Regions from separate parts of the Glutamicibacter sp. NPDC087673 genome, predicted to be linked through region 3. Evidence: riboswitches for the same ligand, from Rfam matches in the RefSeq annotation. Region 3 holds a riboswitch; each other region holds the start of a gene.
The links. A riboswitch is a leader RNA that binds a small molecule or an ion and turns the genes downstream of it on or off. The one in region 3 is predicted to bind S-adenosylmethionine.

Region 1 (4,924 bases), on a different contig from region 3:
CTGTGAATAATCACTATCTATGACGTAGCGTTGACGCATGTCCCAAGTGTGGCCCTACCTTCCAGCACGCGCAGTGAACATAACGACGCTCGTTGAATTCGACCGTCTCGCAGCCGAAGCGCTGGCTTCCCACCGCGCACGCGGAAAAGGCTGGCGAGTGCACCGTGTTGATCTGCGCGAACGGGATACCGTGCTGGAATCCTTGGATCTTTCCGAAGCGCTATTCATCGATTGCCAGTATTCCGCGCAAGGAGCGCAGATCGTGCAAGCCACTGGCGGGCTGTGCATGAGCTCGGGGGAGGAGCTTCCCTTCGAGACGGTGGCTCGCGGCTTGTATTCGCCGCATGAGTTGTACTCGGGGATCCGGACGCAGACCTACGAGCATGTGCCTGATGCCAAGATCTACGCGTACTCCCAGCAGCATGCAGCGGTGAATTCCGATAGCGATAGCAATGCGCTGGCAAGAACCCTGCATGATCACCACATTGGCCAGGCGCTGGTCTCGGCGGTGTACGAGGGCACGTTCAAGGAAACCCCGATTATCGGGGTGATGGGCGGGCATGCGATGAGCCGGGGCACTGCGCAGTATGCGCAAGCTTTGGAGCTTGGGCGCATGATTACCCGGGCCGGCTACGCGGTCGCCACCGGTGGAGGCCCCGGCGCAATGGAAGCCGCCAATGCCGGTGCGTGGCTGGCCGATTACGGACCAGAAGATGTCGCTACGGCATTGCAGATGCTGGCCGAAGCGCCAGATGCGATCCATCAGCGCACCGGCTGGGCGAGAACTGCGCTGATGGTCAAGGAGCGTTTCCCGAGCCAGCGGCAGTCCCTGGGCGTGCCAACCTGGTTCTACGGCCATGAGCCGCCGAATCTGTTTGCCACCCAGATTGCCAAGTTCTTCACCAATTCCATTCGTGAAGCGATTCTGCTGGAGCAGTCCAACGGCGGGCTGATAGTTCTGCCCGGGGCCGCCGGCACGGTGCAGGAAATCTTCCAGGATGCCTGCGAAAATTACTACGCTACCGGTGCTCGCGTGGTGCCGATGGTGCTGATCGGCAAGGACTATTGGACTAGGGATCTGCCTGCTTGGCCGCTGCTTCAGGCCCTGGCCAAGGACCGTGTCATGGAACAGAAGATTGCTCTGGTGGAAACCGCCGAAGAAGCGATGGAGTTCATCCAGAGCATGCAAACCCTGCGCCGGCGTACCCGGCGGCCGGAGAACAGCTAGAGCACGGCATGGAAAATGCCGGTACAGCCAAAGCTGTACCGGCATTCGATTCGCAGCAGGCTGCTATCCGATGCTGACGTCGAAGATCAGGCCCAAGCAGTAGGTTATGGCCGCTGCGCCCCAGCCGATGGCTAGCTGGCGCAGGCCGCGCTTGAGCGGGGAGGCCCCGGAAAGCAGTCCCACGATCCCTCCGGTGATCATCAGGGCCACGCCCACCAGGACTACCGAGACGATGATCGCGGTCATGCCGGACAGGCCAAGGATATACGGCAGGATCGGCACCACAGCACCGGAAGCAAAGAGGAAGAACGAGGTGGCCGCCGCACCGGTGGCCGAACCCAGCTCCTGGTGCTCCTTCTCAAGTTCTTCGCCGCGACCCTCTGGGTTCAGCGAGAAGTCGGGGTTGCAATCGCAGGTGAACAGGCCCATGCGTTCGGCGGCCCGGTGCTCGGCATCTTCATCGCTCATGCCGCGGGCCTTATAGATTAGCAGCAGCTCGTTGGCGTCCAGATCAAGGTTCGGGGCCGCTGTCAGCGTGACCTGGGTTGGGCGTGAAGCTGTCAGCAGCTCGCGCTGGGAACGCACCGAAACGTATTCGCCAGCTGCCATGGACAGTGCACCGGCCAGCAAGCCGGCAATGCCGGAGAACAGCACGAAGGTCGCTGAAACACCGGTCGCACCGATGCCCATGATCAAAGCGAGATTGGAAACCAGCCCGTCGTTGGCGCCGAAGACCGCAGCACGGAAGTTGCCCGAAAGGCGCGCACGGCCTGCTGTAGCAAGCGCGCGAACGACTTCTTCGTGGACCTGTTCGTCGGCCGCCATCTGCGCGGTGGCGTCCTTGTCATCGCGGTAGGGCGAACTGCTCTCGGAGCGCTGGGCCATGGCCAGGACGAAGACCGAACCGAAATGCAATGCCAGGAAACGCAGCATGGTGCGGCGCAGCGACGGGCGGACTTCCTTGACATGTTCGCCGAGCAGGACGCGCCAGTGGGATTCGTGGCGTGCTTCCGCCTCTGCCAGGCCCAGCAGGATTTGCCGTTCCTGCCCGGTTTTCTTTTCCGCGAGGGCCCGGTAGATGGAGCCTTCTGCGACTTCATCAGCGAGATACTTGCGCCATCGCTGGATCTGCGCTTTGGTAGGTTCGGTTGCTGAGTGCTGTGGCATCGCGAAGATGACTCTCCTGGAACATGGAGTTTCCCAATGAAACCCGTGGATCGGATCAACTACCCAGTTTAGTCAGGGCTCCTGCACTTGGGAATTTGGCAAGACTAAAAGCAAATCGCTTGCCCGCAGGATCTCCGGCGACTGGCACCACCAGCAGCAATTCAGATGTGGCCGGATCGAAGGTCGGCCGGCGGGCACAACGAGCAATGAGCTGTTCGAGCCTGAGCGGATCTGCAACGTAGCGGGTGCGCCAGCGGCCTTCGGCCTTGAACTGCACTTGGCCGGTCTGGCGGTCGATGACGGGCAGAATCGGATATGCCATGGGACGTCAACTCTCTTGCGAGCTCTTGCCCGTGCACCTGTTGATGCGCGGACCGCTTCCTCATCCGAACCACCCATGAACTTGGGGTTGGTGCGCGGCCAGTCGGAGCTTGGCGCCGCGTCTCGTGAAGCAACATTTCCGATGGTACCGCCGGCGGCAGGGCCCGGTGAAGTCAGAATGCGTAATATGACTGCGGGTCAGCTGCCCGGGGCAAAGGCATCGGCCAGTTGCTGCAGCTTCTCGCGTTGTTCCGCCCATTGCCCAGCGGTGTAATCGGGCAGCAAATCCAGTTGCGCGGTCCAGCCAGCACGGCCATCGAGCTGCTCGCGAATAATGTCCAAATGCCCTGCATGGCGGGAGGTCTCGGCGAGCGCATGGATGAGCAGGTGATCCAATGTGGTATTCCCGGCTGGCCCCCACCACGGTACCTCTACGGGGCTGTCCAGGGGCAGGGTGCTGATGGCCTCATCGGCGAAGGCGATGGCTTTCCGATAGAGGCCGATCAGCTGTTGCGCGCGCATGTCTGCTGGCGGAAGGAAATCCGCGTCGGGATCATGCGGAGCTATGAACTCGCGAACGTAGCGGTCATTGGCCTTGCGCTTGAGGCAGGTGCCGAAATATTCGTATTCATTGATCGCCAAATGGTGCAGTACACCCAGAATATGGGTGCCCGTAGGGGTGAGCGGGGTGCGGGCCAGGTGCTCGGCGAGGCCTTCTGCCTTGAAGATCGCATTCTCGCGTGCGTCGTTCAGGTACCCGCAGAGCTTGTCCTTGGTGCTGTCCATGGACAGAGTCTAGTGACCGTGGTGGGTCCGCGGTAGGGGCGCCGTGTGTTTACCATTGGTAAACTTGCCCCGCAGGCCTTGAAGCCAAAGTGGTTGCGGTTGTAGTTGCTGCAAAAAACGTCGATGGAGCCAAACGATGAAAACCTTGCCAGTTGAACCAACCGGTGCTGCGATCAACATCGGTGCGAGGCTGCGCGGGGTGCGCCAGACCCAGCGCATGACCATTGACCAGGTCGCCGAGCTATCCGGACTGACCAAAGGTTTCCTCTCACGTGTCGAGCGCGACCTGACCAGCCCTTCGGTTTCGACCCTTTTGCGGTTGTGCGAAGTGCTGGGCATGGAAGTAGGTACCCTCTTCGAGGTTCCAGAAACGAAACTGGTCCGCCTGGAGCAGGCTCCCCGTGTTTCCCTGGGCGGCGACGGCATCACGGAGCAGCTGGTTACGCCACGCAGCGAGAAGCGGGTGCAGATGATTCGCGCTGAGATTGCGCCCAAGGGCACCGGTGAAGCAGAACTGTATTCGGTGGATTGCGAGCTGGAAGTGCTGCACGTGATCGCGGGAAAATTCATCCTGGTATTGCCAGATCAGCGCGTAGACCTCGAAGCAGGCGATACGATAACCTTCCCCGGGCGTGAACCGCATAGCTGGGAAAACGATTCTGATGAGGTAGCTGTGGTTACCTGGACGCTGATCCTCTCATGACGCCAAGCCCATGCGCCTGCTGCCAGGGCACGGCATGAGCGGTGCGGCTGCGCGTTCGTCTGCGGGGAGATGAACCGCGTATTCTAGGAACGATGCGTTGTTTCGGGGCGCTCGGAACGATGAGTGATGGGAGAGGCGTGAGGACAGGCGAACCAACCGCTGCGCAAGATCAACTGCGCAGTATCAGCTGGTGGGCTTCGATACTTTTCGGCGTTCTTATTGGCACCACCTTGACCTGGATCCGCACCCAACGCAATTTCTTCTTCATTGGCGCAGCGATTCTGGCCGTCGTCATTGTCACCATTGGCGTGCGAACGATTCGCCGACGTGCACGCTTCCCGCTGATGGCGCAGGCGCGCACCTCGTGGGTGTATGTGCTGTGGACCGGTGTCCTGCTCATCCTGGCCGGACCGATCCAGCTGGTGTACGTAGCCGATGACCTTTCTGAACTGACGATCAAATCGCTGGTAATGTCCGCAGGCTTCTGCCTGGGCATTCATGAGGTCGATCGCGCGCTGGTGAAAGCCAGCAAGAAGCGCTCCGGTGAGGCCTAGCCTTCCGATTTGGGCGGAATAGCCTGAAATGTAGTCAAAACATCCAATACCCTTTGGCGCGATTTTGCATAGTGTGATCCTGATCAACTTTCCAGAAGGGGTTGCCATGTCAGGAAAAACCGCGAAGAACCACACCGCAGAACCAGGCCTCAAGAAGGTCCTCGG
Region 2 (4,924 bases), on a different contig from region 3:
CATGCACCGCTCGGAAGGCCCGGCCGAATGCTTCGGCCGAACCATAGCCGTAACGGATCGCGATGCTCAGCAGGTCCTGACCGGCAAGCAGATCCGCGGCGGCCTGGGTCATGCGGCGCCGGCGGATGTACTCGGAGACCGGCATGCCGGACAGCGAGGAGAACATCCGTCGCACATGGTATTCCGTCGTACCTTCGGCGTGCACCAAGTCAGCGAGGTTGATCTCGGCGCGTAGCTGAGCCTCGATTTGCTCGATGAGCCGATTGAGAATTCCGATCATGATTCCACCCTTCCCCAACTACTATTCTTCAGGGTAGGGGCACGCCGCCCGATAATCGCGGTTCGAAGCGATCAGGCGTTTTCCAGAGTCTTTTCACATACCCGGGCGACGACCGGTTTGGACGCCGCGCGGGCCGCGGACAGGCCGCGTTCCAGATCGGCAATCAGGTCGTCGGCTTCTTCGATGCCCACCGAGAGGCGGACCAGGTTGGCCGGGATTTCCAGCGGGGTGCCGATCAGCGAAGCATGGGTCATTTCGCGCGGATAGCAGACCAGGGACTCCACCCCGCCCAGGGACACCGAGAGCTGGAAGTACTCCATGGATTGGGCGAAGGCGCGGGCGGCGGCTTCATCGGAGAGTTGCAATGAGAGGATCCCGCCAAAGCCGCGGCCGGCCGCGGACTGGGACTTGGCCAGCTCGTGGCCCGGATGGCGTTCCAGCCCCGGGTAGTAGACGCGGGTGACTTCGGGCTGGTCATCGAGCCAGCGGGCCAGGGTGGAGGCGGTAGCCCCGTGGCGTTCCATGCGCAGGCCCAGGGTTTTCAGCCCGCGGGCGGCCAGGTAGGAATCCTGCGGACCGGAGACCGCGCCCCCGGCGAACTGCTGGTAGCCCACCGCTTCGGCCAGGCTCTGCCCGCGGTGCAGGTGGTCGGCCACGATGACGGCCCCGCCGAGCACGTCGGAGTGCCCGCCGATGTACTTGGTGGTGGAATGGACCACCGCGTGGGCGCCGAAATCCAGCGGCCGCTGCAGGTACGGGGTGGCGAAGGTGTTGTCCACCACCAGCAGGGCGCCGTGCTCGCGGGCGATGGCAGCCCAGCCGGCCAGATCGGCGATGCCCAGCAGCGGGTTGGACGGGGTTTCCACCCAGAGCAGCGCGGTGTTCGGGCGCACCGCCGCGCGCACCGCGTCCAGGTTGGTGATGTCTACCGCTGACGAGGTGATCCCCCATTTGCGGTGCAGCTTGGAGATCAGCCGGTTGGTGCCGCCGTAGCCGTCGGCGCCCAGGATGATGTGGTCGCCTGGCGCCAGCACCGCGCGCAGCAGTGCGTCTTCGGCGGCGATGCCCGAAGCGAAGGAGAAGCCGGCGGTGCCGCCTTCCAGCGCGGTGAGCTGGGATTCGAACCCGTTGCGGGTCGGGTTGGAGCCGCGCGAGTACTCGTGCCCGGCACGCAGCACGTTGATGCCGTCCTGGATGAAGGTGCTGGTCTGGTAGATCGGCGGGATCACCGCACCGGTGTGCGGATCCTTGTGCTGGCCGGCGTGCACGGCGAGGGTGTTGAAGCCGCTCATGCGAAACTCGCTTCCTTGGTGTCGGCGGTGGCCTGGGTTGCGGCCAATGCAAGATCCAGCGATTGGGTGATATCTGCTAGCAGGTCGGCGGGGTCTTCCAATCCCACCGACAGGCGCAGGGTGGAGGTGTTCAGGCCCGCGGCGGCCAGCTGCTGCTCCGAGAGCCGGCAGTGCGTCATGGTGGCTGGGTGGGAGACCATGGTGCGGGTGTCCCCCACATTCGCGGCCAGGGAAATCAGCTTGAGCCCGTCGATTACCGGGGAAACCAGCGATGGGTGGGCCAGCTCGATGGCCAGCACGCAGCCGGTGCCCTTGGGCGTGAGCGTCTGGGCCAGCTGGTGGCTGGGGTGGCCGGGCAGGGACGGGTGGTGGATGGCCGCGATGCCAGGGTGGGAAGCCAGAGTGCCGATCAGCGTGGTGACGCTGCGCTGCACGTGGGCGGCGCGCACCGGCAGGGTCTCGATGCCGGCCAGGATGCCCTGGGCGCTGGCCGGGGCCAGGGTCGGGCCCAAGTCGTGCAGGAACTTGGAACGCACCAGCATCGCGTAGGCGGCCGGCCCGTGGCGCTCAAGCAGCGAGGTGTTGTTCAGCCGCACCCGCGGGGCGGCGATCTGCGGCCAGCGGGCGGCATCGGAGAAGTCGAATTTCCCCGAGTCCACCACGACGCCACCGAGCACCGAGCCGTGTCCGGCCAGGCCCTTGGTGGCCGAGTGCACCACGATGTCGGCACCCAAATCCAGCGGACGCACATTCAGCGGGGTGGCCAGGGTGTTATCCACGACCACCGGGATGTTGTAATCGTGGGCGATGGCCGCGATGGCGGGCAGATCGGCCACGGTGCACAGCGGGTTGGAGACGGACTCCAGGAAGAACGCCCGGGTGTCCGACTCAATGGCAGCGGCCCAGGCGGACGGATCGGCCTGGTCGACAAAGCTGATGCGGATGCCGAAGTCCGCGAAGGTGTCGGTGAACAGGTCCACGGTACCGCCGTAGAGCGAGGAGGAGGCCACGATGTGCTTGGGTCCCTGGGTCAGGGCGAGCAGGGACAGGGCCACGGCGGCCTGCCCGGTGGCGGTGGCTACCGCGTGGGCTCCGCCTTCCAGGGCGGCCACGCGCTGTTCCAGGATGGACACGGTCGGGTTGCCGGTGCGCGAGTAGGTGAATCCGGCCTGGCGCAAGGCGAATTTCTCGACCGCTTCGGCATGCGATGCGAATTGGTAGGCCGCGGAATTGTGCAGTGGCGGCAGCATCGGGCGGAACTCTCCGCTCGGGCGGTACCCTGCGTGGACCGCGTCGGTTTCCTGGCTCATGGCTCCTCCTCGATTCTCTGCGAGGGAGTGCACCGATTGGCATCGTGCGGCGGCACGATGCTACGCAATAACGCGTTCGGAACTGCTCCATCGTTCCTGGCGGTAGCACCTTTCGGATTCCCGATGGTTGCTGCGGCGTCTCCGAGCCAGATCTCTCGGCCGCTCTTGATGGGTTGTTCTTCCATGGTTGGCTATCCGCCGCAAACGGTGCAAGCGGTATCCGGCGCCCGGCTTCATACAAGGCCGCTGCGCTTCATATGTCGTCGCCTTGTCATGATGACGCGGGGGCCTGAACCCTTTTGTGAAGCGAGCTTTTGAGCGGAATCGGCGTGATGTAGAGGTTTTTCTGGAAGTTTGTGACGATGCGCCGGTGCTCCATGACCGGCGGTTACGCTGCTGGCGGTTCAGCCGAGCACTTCTACCCCGAAGCTGGCGACCACGGTGCGCACTTCTTGCAGGTAGCGCTGGGCCTGGTCGGTGAGCGGGATGGCGGCGTGGTCGATCCAGCCGATTTCGATGCGCTCCTCGATGGCCAGCGGGATGGCGACGATGGAGGGATCCAGCTCGTCGCTGATGATGCCGGTGGAGATCGTGTACCCGCCCAAGCCGATCATGAGGTTGAAGATGGTGGCGCGGTCCGAGACCTGGATTTCGCGTTGGCTGGAGCGCGTGGAGAGCACCTCCTCGGCGAAGTAGAAGGAATTATTCGCGCCCTGGTCGAAGGTCAGCCGGGGCAGGTCTTCGAGGTCTTCGAGCGTGACCTGTTCACGAGTGGCCAGCGGGTTGCTGCGCGAGATGAAGATATGCGGATCGGCCAGGAACAGCGGGTGGAAGACCAGCCGGGATTCGCGCAGCAGCTTGTCGATGACCTTCCGGTTGAAGTCACTGCGGTACAGGATCCCGATGTCGCTGCGCAGCGTGCGCACGTCCTCGATGATCTGTTCGGTGCGGGTCTCGCGCAGCGAAAACTGGTACTCGTCGGCCCCGCTGGCCTGCACCATCCGCACGAAGGCATCCACCGAAAAGGAGTAGTGCTGGGTGGAGACGCCCAGCAGCCGCCGGGCCGAGGGGCGGCCGAGATATCGATGCTCAAGAAGCTCCACCTGCTCGAGCACCTGCCGGGCGTAGCCGAGGAATTCTGCGCCTTCGGCGGTGAGCGTTACTCCCCTGGCCGAACGCATCAGCAAGGTGCGCCCCACCCGTGATTCAAGCTCTTTCATCGCTGAGGACATGCTGGGCTGCGCGACGTAAATGAGGTCGGCGGCAGCCGAGATCGACCCCTCCGAGGCGACCGCCACGAAATAGCGAAGTTGCTGCAGCGTCAAGCCATTTGTTCCCTGAACCATAGCCAGAGTCTATATGAATCCATAGTTATATCGAGTTACCCGATATCAAGAATCACCCTGCATGATTGACGCATCGACTTCCCCTCGGCCCACTACGGCCCCCAAAGAAACAGATTGGCCATCATGGCAGACGCGTTGACCTTCAGCATTAGCACCACCAGATTCGACGAGAATTACACCCCTTCAGCAAATTCGCGCACCACCACGAACTTCGCCAATTTGGCACGCGGAGAACGCCGCGCAGAGAACCTGAACAATGCTTTAACAATGATCAACCGCCGCTTCAATTCCTTGGCTCACTGGGACAATCCCCAGGGTGACCGCTATGCGCTGGAATTGGAAATCATTTCTGCCAACGTGCATTTCACTGCCGATAATAACGACCAGAAATTTCCCCTTTTAGAAGTCCTTGAAACCACGATCGTGGATAACCTCCTAGGCACTCGAACCCAGGGAATAGTCGGCAATAATTTTTCGTCGTACGTCCGCGACTATGATTTCAGTGTGGTGCTTCCTGCGCAGAGTCGTGGCGCCGGCACCCCAGTTCTTCCCGAAGATTTTGGCGATCTCCACGGGCAACTTTTCCAGCACTTCCTTAAGTCGCAAGCCTATGGTCAGCGTTTTGAGCAGCTACCGGTGATCTGCATCAGCGTCTCTACCTCCAAGACCTATTTCCGCACGGGCAACAGCCATCCG
Region 3 (4,924 bases):
CAATCCCAGCAGCTGCGTGAAGTACTGCACGAAGACCGGCTGGTCGTATCCGTAGTACGCCTTCATCTGTGCAATGGTGGCCGGATCCGCGGCTGAGTCAGTGCTCAGGAAGATCGTGACCGGGTCATTCGGCAAGGCCTGCACAGCGATGAAAACCGCCGTGTAGGCCAGCCAAATGACCAATATTGCCTGTCCCAATCGTTTTGCGATGTAAATGCCCATGAGCTCGGTTCCTAGCCGTCGTTCTTCCAAGCACCTTGGAAGATTGGTGCGGTACCGGAAGTGAATTCAACGTTGGCGGAGTTATTGGCCCCATAGACCTGAACTTCGTCCCAAAGAATCAAGGTCAAGGCTTGGTCAAGCACCAGGGTACGCTGTTCTTCTTCCACCAACTTCAGGTGCTCTTCTTCGGTGGTTGCTGACTGCTCTTCGGCGAAAAGCTTGTTCAGTTCAGGATCGGCGCGAAGTGTCTGATTGTTGTTCGCAGTTGCGTAGACCGGGCCCAGTCCGCCGTATGCGAACTGGCGGGTGCCGAAGAACTCCACTTTGTCGTCGACAAGCGCGTTGGTCAGGAAAGTATTGTCCGCCGCGCGGTTGACCAGCTGGACGCCAATCTCTCGCCATTGCTGTTCAATCAGTTCGAACGCTGGCTTGATGACCACGGAGTTATTGGAGGTGGAGACCGTTACTTCCAGTTTCTTTCCGTCCTTCTCGCGAATGCCATCCGCGCCCGGCTTCCAACCGGCTTCATCCAATAATTGCTTGGCCTTTTCTGGGTTGTACGCCAGTTCGGAAGATAGGTCTACGAAACCTGGAGCCTTATGGTTCAGGATCGATCCGGAGATGACGTAGCTATCCGAGAGAACGGTTTCCTTAATGGCCTGGCGGTCGATTGCAATCTGCAGCGCTTGGCGGACTTTGACGTCTTCAAGCTTTCCCGAGCCAACACGTACTGCTGCGTGGTTGGTGGTCAGGTCTACGCCTTCAGCAGCTAACACCTTGCCACCGTTGGTACCCAGCACTTGTTCGTCCACCGGTTGCAAGCCTCGGACGAGATCTACCTGCGCGGACTGAACTGCCCCGGCACGGCTAGCTACCTCAGGAAGGTATTTGATAACCAAGGTATCCAGGTATGCATCGCCCTGGTTAGAGGCAGATTCTGGTGCCCAAGCGTAGTCATCGCGGCTGGTGAAAACCACTTCTTCATCAGGCTTTTCCGATTCAAAGACAAACGGTCCGGAACCAACGATCTTGGAGATCGAGGACTGCGCGGCGTTATCCAGTTCAAGGGTTTTCGGGGACACCAATCCAGCAGTTACTGAAGAAGTCGCCCGAAGGAAATTGGCATCCGGACGCTTGAGCGTGACCTTGACCTTGTTGTCCCCAACGACCTCTGCCGACTTGTAGGCGGCAAAGTCAACGTTCGGTGCAATCTGAGCTTCCTTGATGCCCTGACCCAGCGCGTCCAGGTTCAGTTTCACGGCTTTGGCATCCAGTTTGGATCCGTCTGAGAAGGTGACTCCGTCGCGAATGGTGAACGTGAACTCGGTCTTGGCATCGTTGGCTTCGAATCCGCTGGCGATCCAGCCAACCAGCTTGCCAGCTTCCACGTCGTAGTAGGTCAGGCGATCAAGGACGGAATTCAGTACGTTGGCCTTCTCATAGAAACGCGCTGCCTGAGTCTGCCAATTGTTGATGGGGGTAACTTCAGCAAAAGTGAAGGTACCGCCTTCTACTGGTTCCCCTGGATCGGCTGCTGCTTCAGCGGCGCCAGTAGTATTGGCGTTGTTTCCGCATGCAGTGAGTGACAAGCCCAGAACGGCAAGGATTGCAGTGGCCTTCAGGCCAAAATGTGCTGTACGCATGGTTACAGATGTCCTCTCGGTTGGTGCCCCGAGGATTACGCATAGATTCCCTGTACGTTCTGCCTTGATTCCGGGACTACCCACGGCGAGTTTCTTCCGGCAGACCGTTGAGAAATTTAGCAATCTCCATCGGTCCTGGCCTTAGCACCGCTCCCGTTTACGGGTGGTTGCTGCGACTTCAACGAGCCAGGTCTCTCGGTCGCTCTGGATGGGGTGTCCGGCTGTACCGGCCGAACAGTTCAAGTCTGCAACCCCTGAATTCAGCAGACAAGCGTTACGTAAGCAGGGGTCATGAAGTCGCAGAACGCGTCCTGAAACAGCCGATACACGTCATACTGCGCGTCATAAAATGCAATGCGCCGGACATAAAACGCTTTGTGACGCCAACTGTGGACAGATCCATGCGAATCCTTGCTTAATCGGCATTCCCATTCGATGGTTCCGGGAATTACCTCACGTCCTCGCCGGTTGTAGCAGATGCAGACCAACGAGAGGACCCCATGAAGATCGCAATTACCGGTGCCACCGGACAGCTTGGAAATCTAGTCATCGACGCGCTGCTGGCGCGCGGGGCGAATGCCGCTGATCTGGTCGCCATTGGCCGCTCCGAGCAGAAGCTGGAACCGCTGGCAGGCAAAGGCCTGGAAACCCGCGTTGCCGATTACAACGCCCAGCCAACTCTCGTGTCCGCACTCGAAGGCATAGACAAGCTGCTGCTGATTTCGGCCAGCGAGGTGGGCCAGCGCGTTGCCCAGCATGAGAACGTCATCAATGCCGCCAAGCACGTGGATGTCTCGCTGATCGCCTACACCTCAATTGCCAACGCCCTGTCCGGCGGCATGAAGCTCGCCGAGGAGCACATCGCCACCGAACGGCTGCTGGCCGGATCCGGCATCGACTACGTGCTGTTGCGCAATGGATGGTACATCGAGAACTACACCGACCAGCTGATGGGCTACCTCAACAGCGGCACGGTGCTCGGTGCCGCCGGCGACGGCAAGATCAGCGCTGCCGCCCGTGCAGACTATGCGGATGCCGCTGCGGCCGTGCTGCTTTCCGAGGAAAACCAGAACGGCAGGATCTACGAGCTGGGCAGCGACAAGCCATTCACCCTCGCCCAGCTTGCTGGCGCTGTTGGCGCTGCCGCCGGCCAGGACATCGCCTACCAGGAAATGGATCCCGAACAGCTGGAAAAGATCTACGCTGATGCTGGAGTCCCCGGACCATTCGCGCATATCCTCGTCGATACCGACGTGCGCATTCGCGAAGGAGCGCTGGAGGTGAACTCCGGGGAGCTGGCCAAGCTGATCGGCCGGACCCCAGCCTCCTTGGGCAAAGTCATCAAGGACAACCTGAACAAGTAGCCCATTCGCAATCGGTTTCCAGCGGGCAGGCATTCGCGGCGATCGAGGCCGTGGTGCCTGCCCGCTGCTTCAAAGCGTCATAACCAAGAATATTTGCGCGACCAGGGCGAAATTGCCGCGCAAACCCATAGTGCCGCGTGTCACAACCGTGCGGCGAGTTCCCGCTCCCGTAATTTTGGGCATACTTCATCCCCACCTCCAGAGGAGATCAAAGTATGTCACGAGCACGTTTAAGGTCAGTTGCCTGCGCGGCAGCCCTCGCCTTGGGCCTGGGAGCTTTCTCGGCCTTCCCGGCGAGCGCGGAACCACGACACACCCAGAAGGACCCGACTGCTGTCGGAACTGGTGGCGCTGTCTCTTCGGTAGACCCGGAGGCCACCGCTGCCGGCATCGAAGTCCTGCGCAAGGGAGGCAACGCCGTCGATGCGGCCGTGGCAACCGCAGCAGCACTCGGCGTCACCGAACCCTATAGCGCAGGCATTGGCGGTGGCGGATACTTCCTCTACTACGATGCGAAGTCGGGCAAGGTCAGCACCATCGACGGCCGCGAAACCGCACCGGCAGGCATTGCGCATGATGCATTCATCGATCCTGAAACCGGCGAGCCGTATAACTTCACCCCGGAACTGGTCACCAGTGGCGTGTCCGTGGGCGTGCCCGGGACCTTGGCCACGTGGCAGCGCGCACTGGATAATTGGGGTTCGCAGAACCTGAAACAGGTTCTGCGGCCGGCGACCCAGATCGCTTCACGCGGCTTTGTCATTGATGAGACGTTCCGTGAACAGACCCTGGATAACAAGGAACGATTCGCCGCGTTCACCTCCACGAGCGAATTGTTCTTGCCCGGCGGAGATGCCCCGGAGGTCGGGAGCATTTTCAAGAATCCGGATCTCGCACACACCTACCGGATGCTGGCCAAGCAAGGCCTCCAGGGATTCTATGAGGGCGAATTGGCTGCCGAAATCGCCCTAACGGTGCAGGCTCCGCCAAAGAGCGAAGACACCGCCCTCCCGGTTCCCGCAGGGCAGCTGGGCACTGCCGACCTGGCCGGCTACGAAGTGGTGGAGCAGGCACCAACTAAGGTGGACTACCGGGGCTATGACGTCTTCGGCATGGCTCCTTCGTCCAGTGGCGGAACGACCATCGGCGAATCGCTGAACATTCTGGGCGAGTTCGATTTGCCAGCTATGGAAGCACCCGATGCCTTGCATCATTATTTCGAGGCAACTGCGCTCGCCTACGCTGATCGCGGCAAGTACGTCGGCGACCCCGCTTTCACCAACGTCCCGACCCAGACGCTGACGGACAAGTTATTCGGCACGGATCGCGCTTGCGCCATTGATCCGGAGCAGGCAGCAACGAAGCCGGTCGCTCCGGGCGACCTTGAAAACTATGATGGGCAATGCCCTGCTGCCACCAGCGAACCGGTAGAAGAGCAGGATACGGAGAACATCTCCACCACCCATCTGTCGGTCGTGGATCGTTGGGGCAATGTCGTTTCCTACACGTTGACCATCGAGCAGACCGGTGGCTCGGGCATGGTGGTCCCCGATCGCGGTTTCCTGCTGAACAACGAACTGACCGATTTCTCCACGGTGTACGACCCGCAGGATCCGAACCGCATTGAACCTGGCAAGCGCCCGCGTTCCTCGATGGCTCCGACCATTGTCCTGCAGGACGGCGAGCCGGTGCTGG
Region 4 (4,924 bases), on a different contig from region 3:
GCCAGCTGCATGTTTTCTAGGCCCTGGAAACGAGGGGAGCTGGCGCCGGGGCTGGGAAGGGTGGGGTGTTTGCACACATAGGCTCTTTCGAACCCAGGCAAATGTGGTCGTGTGCCCATAGGTATTCGGGGTCACTTTTCCTAGTATTGGCAGGATGATCGATCTTTGCGCCCGAAACCGGGGTGGCACGGTGGCATCTAGCCCAACGGGCAAAGCCTTGAGCAGCTTCGCCGATAGGGCTGGTCCACCCGTTGAGCCACTGCGGGCTGGACGCAGAGAACTACCGATATTGGCAAAGGAGCCAACCCGCCGTGTACGAACTGCTAGTTCTGCTGATCCTTGTTGTGGCCATCGTGATGGTCACAGCACGCCTGAAGATCAGCCCATTTCTCGCCCTCGTTGGCGCCGCTATCCTGGCGGCCTTCGCCTACCGGATTCCGCTGGCCGACGTGGCTTCGACGGTCACCACGGCTTTCGGCAGCACCATGGGAAATATCGGACTGGTGATCCTGTTCGGAACAATGATCGGTGTCATCCTGGAGAAATCCGGCGCCGCGATCTCCATGGCAGATGCGCTGATCAAGGTCCTCGGTACCCGGTTCCCCAACCTGACGCTATCGATTATCGGCTACATCGTTTCCATTCCGGTCTTCTGCGACTCGGGATACGTGGTGCTCAACTCGCTGCGCAAAGCCATCACCCTGCGTACCGGGGTCTCTGGGCTGGCAACTTCCATCGCCCTGATGACCGGCCTGTACGCGACCCACACCATGGTGCCTCCAACTCCGGGCCCGCTGGCCGCAGCCGAAAGCATCGGCATTGCCGATAACCTGGGCTTGATCATCGCTGTCGGATTGCCCGTTGCGGCCATCTCGGCACTTGCCGGCTTGGCCTACGCCAGCCGCTTCAACAAGTCCCAATGGACCCCGTTGCCAAGCGACGACCACAATGACATCTCCGAACTCGACTATGAGCAGCTGCGTGCAAGCTTCGGAAAATTGCCCAGCCCGGCGCTGGCCTTCATGCCGATCCTGGTTCCGCTGGTGCTGATCTGTGCCGCATCCATTGCGAAGCTGCCCTCGCACCCGATTGGCGAAGGCGCTGCCCTGGAAATCCTTTCCTTCCTGGGGACGCCGGTTATTGCGCTGATCTTCGGCTTGATCTCATCGACTTTTCTTTTGAGCGGTGGCAGCAAGCTGGCGGTCTTCAATGAGCAGATGAACGAAGCTGTACGCACCGCTGCTCCGATCTTGCTGATCACCGGTGCCGGCGCCGGCTTCGGCGCGGTCCTGGCCGCGTCGGATCTGACCACGATTCTTTCGGATTCACTCAGCGGACTGGGCTTGGGCCTGGCTGTGCCATTCCTGATCGCCGCTGCACTGAAGTCCGCCCAGGGCTCGTCCACCGTCTCAATGGTGACCACTTCCGCGCTGGTCGCTCCGATGCTCGGCTCCCTGGGCTTGGGTTCGGAGCTGGGCATGGTGCTATCCGTATTGGCAGTAGGCGCCGGTGCGATGGTTGTCTCGCACGCCAACGACTCCTACTTCTGGGTCGTCTCGCAGCTCAGCCGCATTCCGGTGATCACCGCCTACAAGACCCTGAGCGTGGCTACCGCCATCCAGGGCACCGCGGGGTTCCTGACTGTACTGGTCCTGGGAGCCGTACTGCTTTAGCAGCACGCCTTCCAAGAAAGCAACGGATCGCGCCATCGGCAGATGGCGCGATCCGTTGCTTTAAGCAGTGCTGGATTAGCCCAGGCCTGCCGCCGGGAAGCTCCGCGCGGCCTTATTCGCTGTGGCAGTCGAGATCACCAGCAACGCGATGGCGGCCAGGTAGCCGGTTCCGGTCGCGGCGAAGGCGAAACCGAATTGGCCCAGCAGGCAGAGAACTGCTGCGCTGGCCAATGCCGCCCAACCGGCCCAGGAAGCCGCGGCAAGCAGGGGCGCAGCCTGCTGATGCCCGGCGAGCCAGGCCCCATCGCTGGCCAAGGTGTGGCGCGTCTTGATGCCGATCGCCGCATTGCGAGCGAGCTTCCGGTCCCGTGCCATCGGGGCGAGGAACGCTGCGACCAGCGTTATGCTCAGCAACCCGAACATGAAGGCAATCACGCCTGCTGGATCCACTTGCCGCCTCTTCTGCCGATTGATCTTGAATGGCCATTCTATGCGGTCGCATGGAAGTGCCCTGATCCACGCTGTGTTCCCAATCGATGCCTAGGGGAACGCCTTTGAAATCCAGTTCCAGCATGCCAATTGCGTCATGCGAAGGTCATATGACGTCTTATCCGCCCGTTTTCCGGCAGGGCGAAGGCGCGAAGATGACCTATTTTGTCCTGCTGTTCCTCCGCATGACAGCGCCCTTCCCGAGGACCTGCCAGCAATGCTTGACTCGGAGCACAACCCATCCAGAGCGGCTGAGAGACCTGGCTCCGAGACGCCGCAGCAAGCCTGCACTCCGCAGGTAGTGCTAACGCCAGGTTCGATGGATCCGCAGATTTTCTGCATCCTTCGGAATCCATAGCCCAAGAGGAGAACGAAGATGACTGTACTGGATACCCAATTGCCGCGCGTGCCCTACACCGGCACTGCTGATGAAGCTGAACTGGCTCATTGGCGCGACGTCGCCCAGCAAGTAGCTGACAAGCTGGCGGCTGACGCGCTCGAACGCGACCGAAAGAACGCCCAGCCTTTCGCCGAAGTGCAGCTGCTGCGCGAAGCCGGGTTGCTCAATCTCTTGGTGCCTGCAGAATTCGGCGGAGCCGGAGCCCATTGGGAAGCGGCTTTCGAAGCGGTCCGCATACTGGCCGCAGCCGATGGCTCCATCTCGCAGTTGCTGGCTTACCACTACATCAACCAGTCCGGCATTGCGTTCTACGCCCCAGCAGAAGCGCAAGGGGCATGGTGGCAGCGCACCGTGGAAGGTGGCTGGCTCTGGGGCGATTCGGTGAATCCAGTTGATCCGGATTTGACGCTGAGCGCCGAAGGGGACGGCTACCGACTGAATGGAGCCAAGCGATTCTCCACGGGTTCCGGTGTTGGCGAGGTCATCGTCATCAACGCGCTGGTCCAGGGCGGAGAATACGACGGGCAGATTCTCGCGTTGGTTCTGCCACGCGATATCGATGGCTTGGAAATCGTTGACGACTGGGACTACCTGGGACAGCGGCTGAGCGCGTCGAATTCCTTGAAGTTCCACAACGTGCGGCTCGAAGCAGGGGACTTGCTGGGATTCGTCACCGATGAACCGGTCTCCACCCTGCTTACCCCCGGTATCCAGTTGGCCTTCGCCAACTTCTACCTGGGCATCGCCCAGGGAGCACTGGAGCGCGGCAAGCAGATCTTGCTGGGCCGCAAGAACGCCTGGCTGTTCTCGCAGGCAGAGACCTACTCGCAGGACCCGATCTTCCAGCGCACCGTCGGAGAGCTCAAAGCCCGCACTGCAGCAGTGGCGGCGCTGACCGAGAAGTTGGGCCGGAAATTCGATGCCCTGCTCTCGAAGGCCGGGGAAGTCACCCAGCCCGAACGAGCGGCGTTGGCCGTGGAAATTGCTGAAGCCAAGGTGGTCTCCACTGAGGTGGGAGTGGATGTGGCGAACCGGATCTTCGAGGTGACCGGTTCATCTTCGACTGCGAACTCGGTGGGTCTGGACCTGTACTGGCGCAATGTGCGCACCCATTCGCTGCACGACCCAGTGGACTACAAGAAGATCGAGGTCGGCGCCTACTTCCTGCGCGGAGAGTCCCAGCCGCTCTCGCTGTACACCTAAGAAAACTTCTCCCGGATTGGACTGAACGATGACTGTACTTGCAACTGGCAATCGACTCGCAGGCCTCAAAAACCGCTTCGCACCGCTCTTCGCGCGCATTGCGCAGGGTGCAGCTGAACGCGACCGCACCGGCGAATTGCCCTACCAGCAGGTCGCGGACCTGGCCGCTGCCGGCTTTGGCGCGGTTCGGGTCCCGGAATCGCACGGGGGTGCCGGTGCTACGCTGCCCGAACTCTTCGAGCTCTTCGTGGATCTCGCGGCGGCGGATTCCAATATTGCCCAAGCACTGCGCGCGCACTTCGCCTTCGTCGAGGACCGTCTGGTTGCGGCCCCCGGCCCGGGGCGCGACAAGTGGCTGGCCCGCTTCGTGGCGGGAGAACTGGTGGGCAACTCCTGGACCGAGGTCGGCACCGTCAAGGTCGGGGACGTGATCACCAAGGTCACCCCGGACGGCGAGGGAAGATTCAAGCTCAACGGCACCAAGTACTACTCCACCGGCTCGATCTTCGCCGACTGGCTCGATACCTACGCAGAGCGCACCGACACCGGAAAGCGCGTGATCGCCGCAGTCAACCGCCACCAGCCCGGCGTCGAGCTGGCCGATGACTGGGATGGCTTCGGCCAGCGCACCACGGGTACCGGCACCTCCACCTTCACCGATGCGATTGTCGCCGAAGAAGACCTCATCGACTTCGATACGCGTTTCAAGTACCAGACAGCTTTCTACCAGCAGGTGCTGCTCGCTGTTCTGGCCGGCTCCGCCAAAGCAGCCGAGCGCGACTTCGCCGCCGAGCTGAAGGCGCGCAAGCGGACCTTCAGCCATGCCGCGGCCAATCTGGCGGCCGAAGACCCGCAGCTGCTGCAGGTGATCGGCGAGGTCTCCGCGGCGGCCTTCGCTGCCGCGGCAACGGTGGAACGAGTGTCGACGGCATTGCAGGGAGCCTATGAAACTGCGCAGGCGCTGCACACCGGCGAGGTGACCGGGGAAGAGGACGAAGCAGCCAACGATGCGGCAGAGCTGGCCAGCGCCCAGGCGCAGGTGGTGCTCACGCCATTGGTCCTCAACGCGATCACCCACGCTTTTGATGCGCTGGCCGCCAGCGCCACGAGCGTTACCAAGAACCTGGACCGGCACTGGCGCAATGCCCGTACCGCCGGC

Region 1: another riboswitch for S-adenosylmethionine. It lies ahead of ACIOTL_RS16165 (hypothetical protein); the one in region 3 lies ahead of ACIOTL_RS13730 (ABC transporter substrate-binding protein).
Region 2: another riboswitch for S-adenosylmethionine. It lies ahead of ACIOTL_RS10250 (O-acetylhomoserine aminocarboxypropyltransferase/cysteine synthase family protein); the one in region 3 lies ahead of ACIOTL_RS13730 (ABC transporter substrate-binding protein).
Region 4: another riboswitch for S-adenosylmethionine. It lies ahead of ACIOTL_RS02900 (acyl-CoA dehydrogenase family protein); the one in region 3 lies ahead of ACIOTL_RS13730 (ABC transporter substrate-binding protein).

What each region holds. Positions count from the first base shown of each region.
Region 1 covers NZ_JBIUWB010000007.1:96,118-101,041, reverse strand. The annotation lists gene ACIOTL_RS16175 (LOG family protein) at 38-1,228, shown strand; gene ACIOTL_RS16170 (VIT1/CCC1 transporter family protein) at 1,292-2,395, opposite strand; gene ACIOTL_RS16165 (hypothetical protein) at 2,451-2,717, opposite strand; SAM riboswitch class IV at 2,734-2,847, opposite strand; gene ACIOTL_RS16160 (DinB family protein) at 2,915-3,502, opposite strand; gene ACIOTL_RS16155 (helix-turn-helix domain-containing protein) at 3,639-4,205, shown strand; gene ACIOTL_RS16150 (hypothetical protein) at 4,343-4,759, shown strand; gene ACIOTL_RS16145 (APC family permease) at 4,866-4,924, shown strand, end outside.
Region 2 covers NZ_JBIUWB010000004.1:2,620-7,543, reverse strand. The annotation lists gene ACIOTL_RS10260 (GyrI-like domain-containing protein) at 1-280, opposite strand, end outside; gene ACIOTL_RS10255 (cystathionine gamma-synthase) at 352-1,572, opposite strand; gene ACIOTL_RS10250 (O-acetylhomoserine aminocarboxypropyltransferase/cysteine synthase family protein) at 1,569-2,882, opposite strand; SAM riboswitch class I at 2,967-3,057, opposite strand; gene ACIOTL_RS10245 (LysR family transcriptional regulator) at 3,287-4,228, opposite strand; gene ACIOTL_RS10240 (DUF1852 domain-containing protein) at 4,352-4,924, shown strand, end outside.
Region 3 covers NZ_JBIUWB010000005.1:274,727-279,650, forward strand. The annotation lists gene ACIOTL_RS13725 (ABC transporter permease) at 1-222, opposite strand, end outside; gene ACIOTL_RS13730 (ABC transporter substrate-binding protein) at 234-1,865, opposite strand; SAM riboswitch class I at 1,989-2,080, opposite strand; gene ACIOTL_RS13735 (NAD(P)H-binding protein) at 2,366-3,229, shown strand; gene ggt (gamma-glutamyltransferase) at 3,445-4,924, shown strand, end outside.
Region 4 covers NZ_JBIUWB010000001.1:611,713-616,636, reverse strand. The annotation lists gene ACIOTL_RS02915 (CdaR family transcriptional regulator) at 1-20, shown strand, start outside; gene ACIOTL_RS02910 (GntP family permease) at 312-1,673, shown strand; gene ACIOTL_RS02905 (SdpI family protein) at 1,749-2,123, opposite strand; SAM riboswitch class I at 2,398-2,488, shown strand; gene ACIOTL_RS02900 (acyl-CoA dehydrogenase family protein) at 2,539-3,765, shown strand; gene ACIOTL_RS02895 (acyl-CoA dehydrogenase family protein) at 3,794-4,924, shown strand, end outside.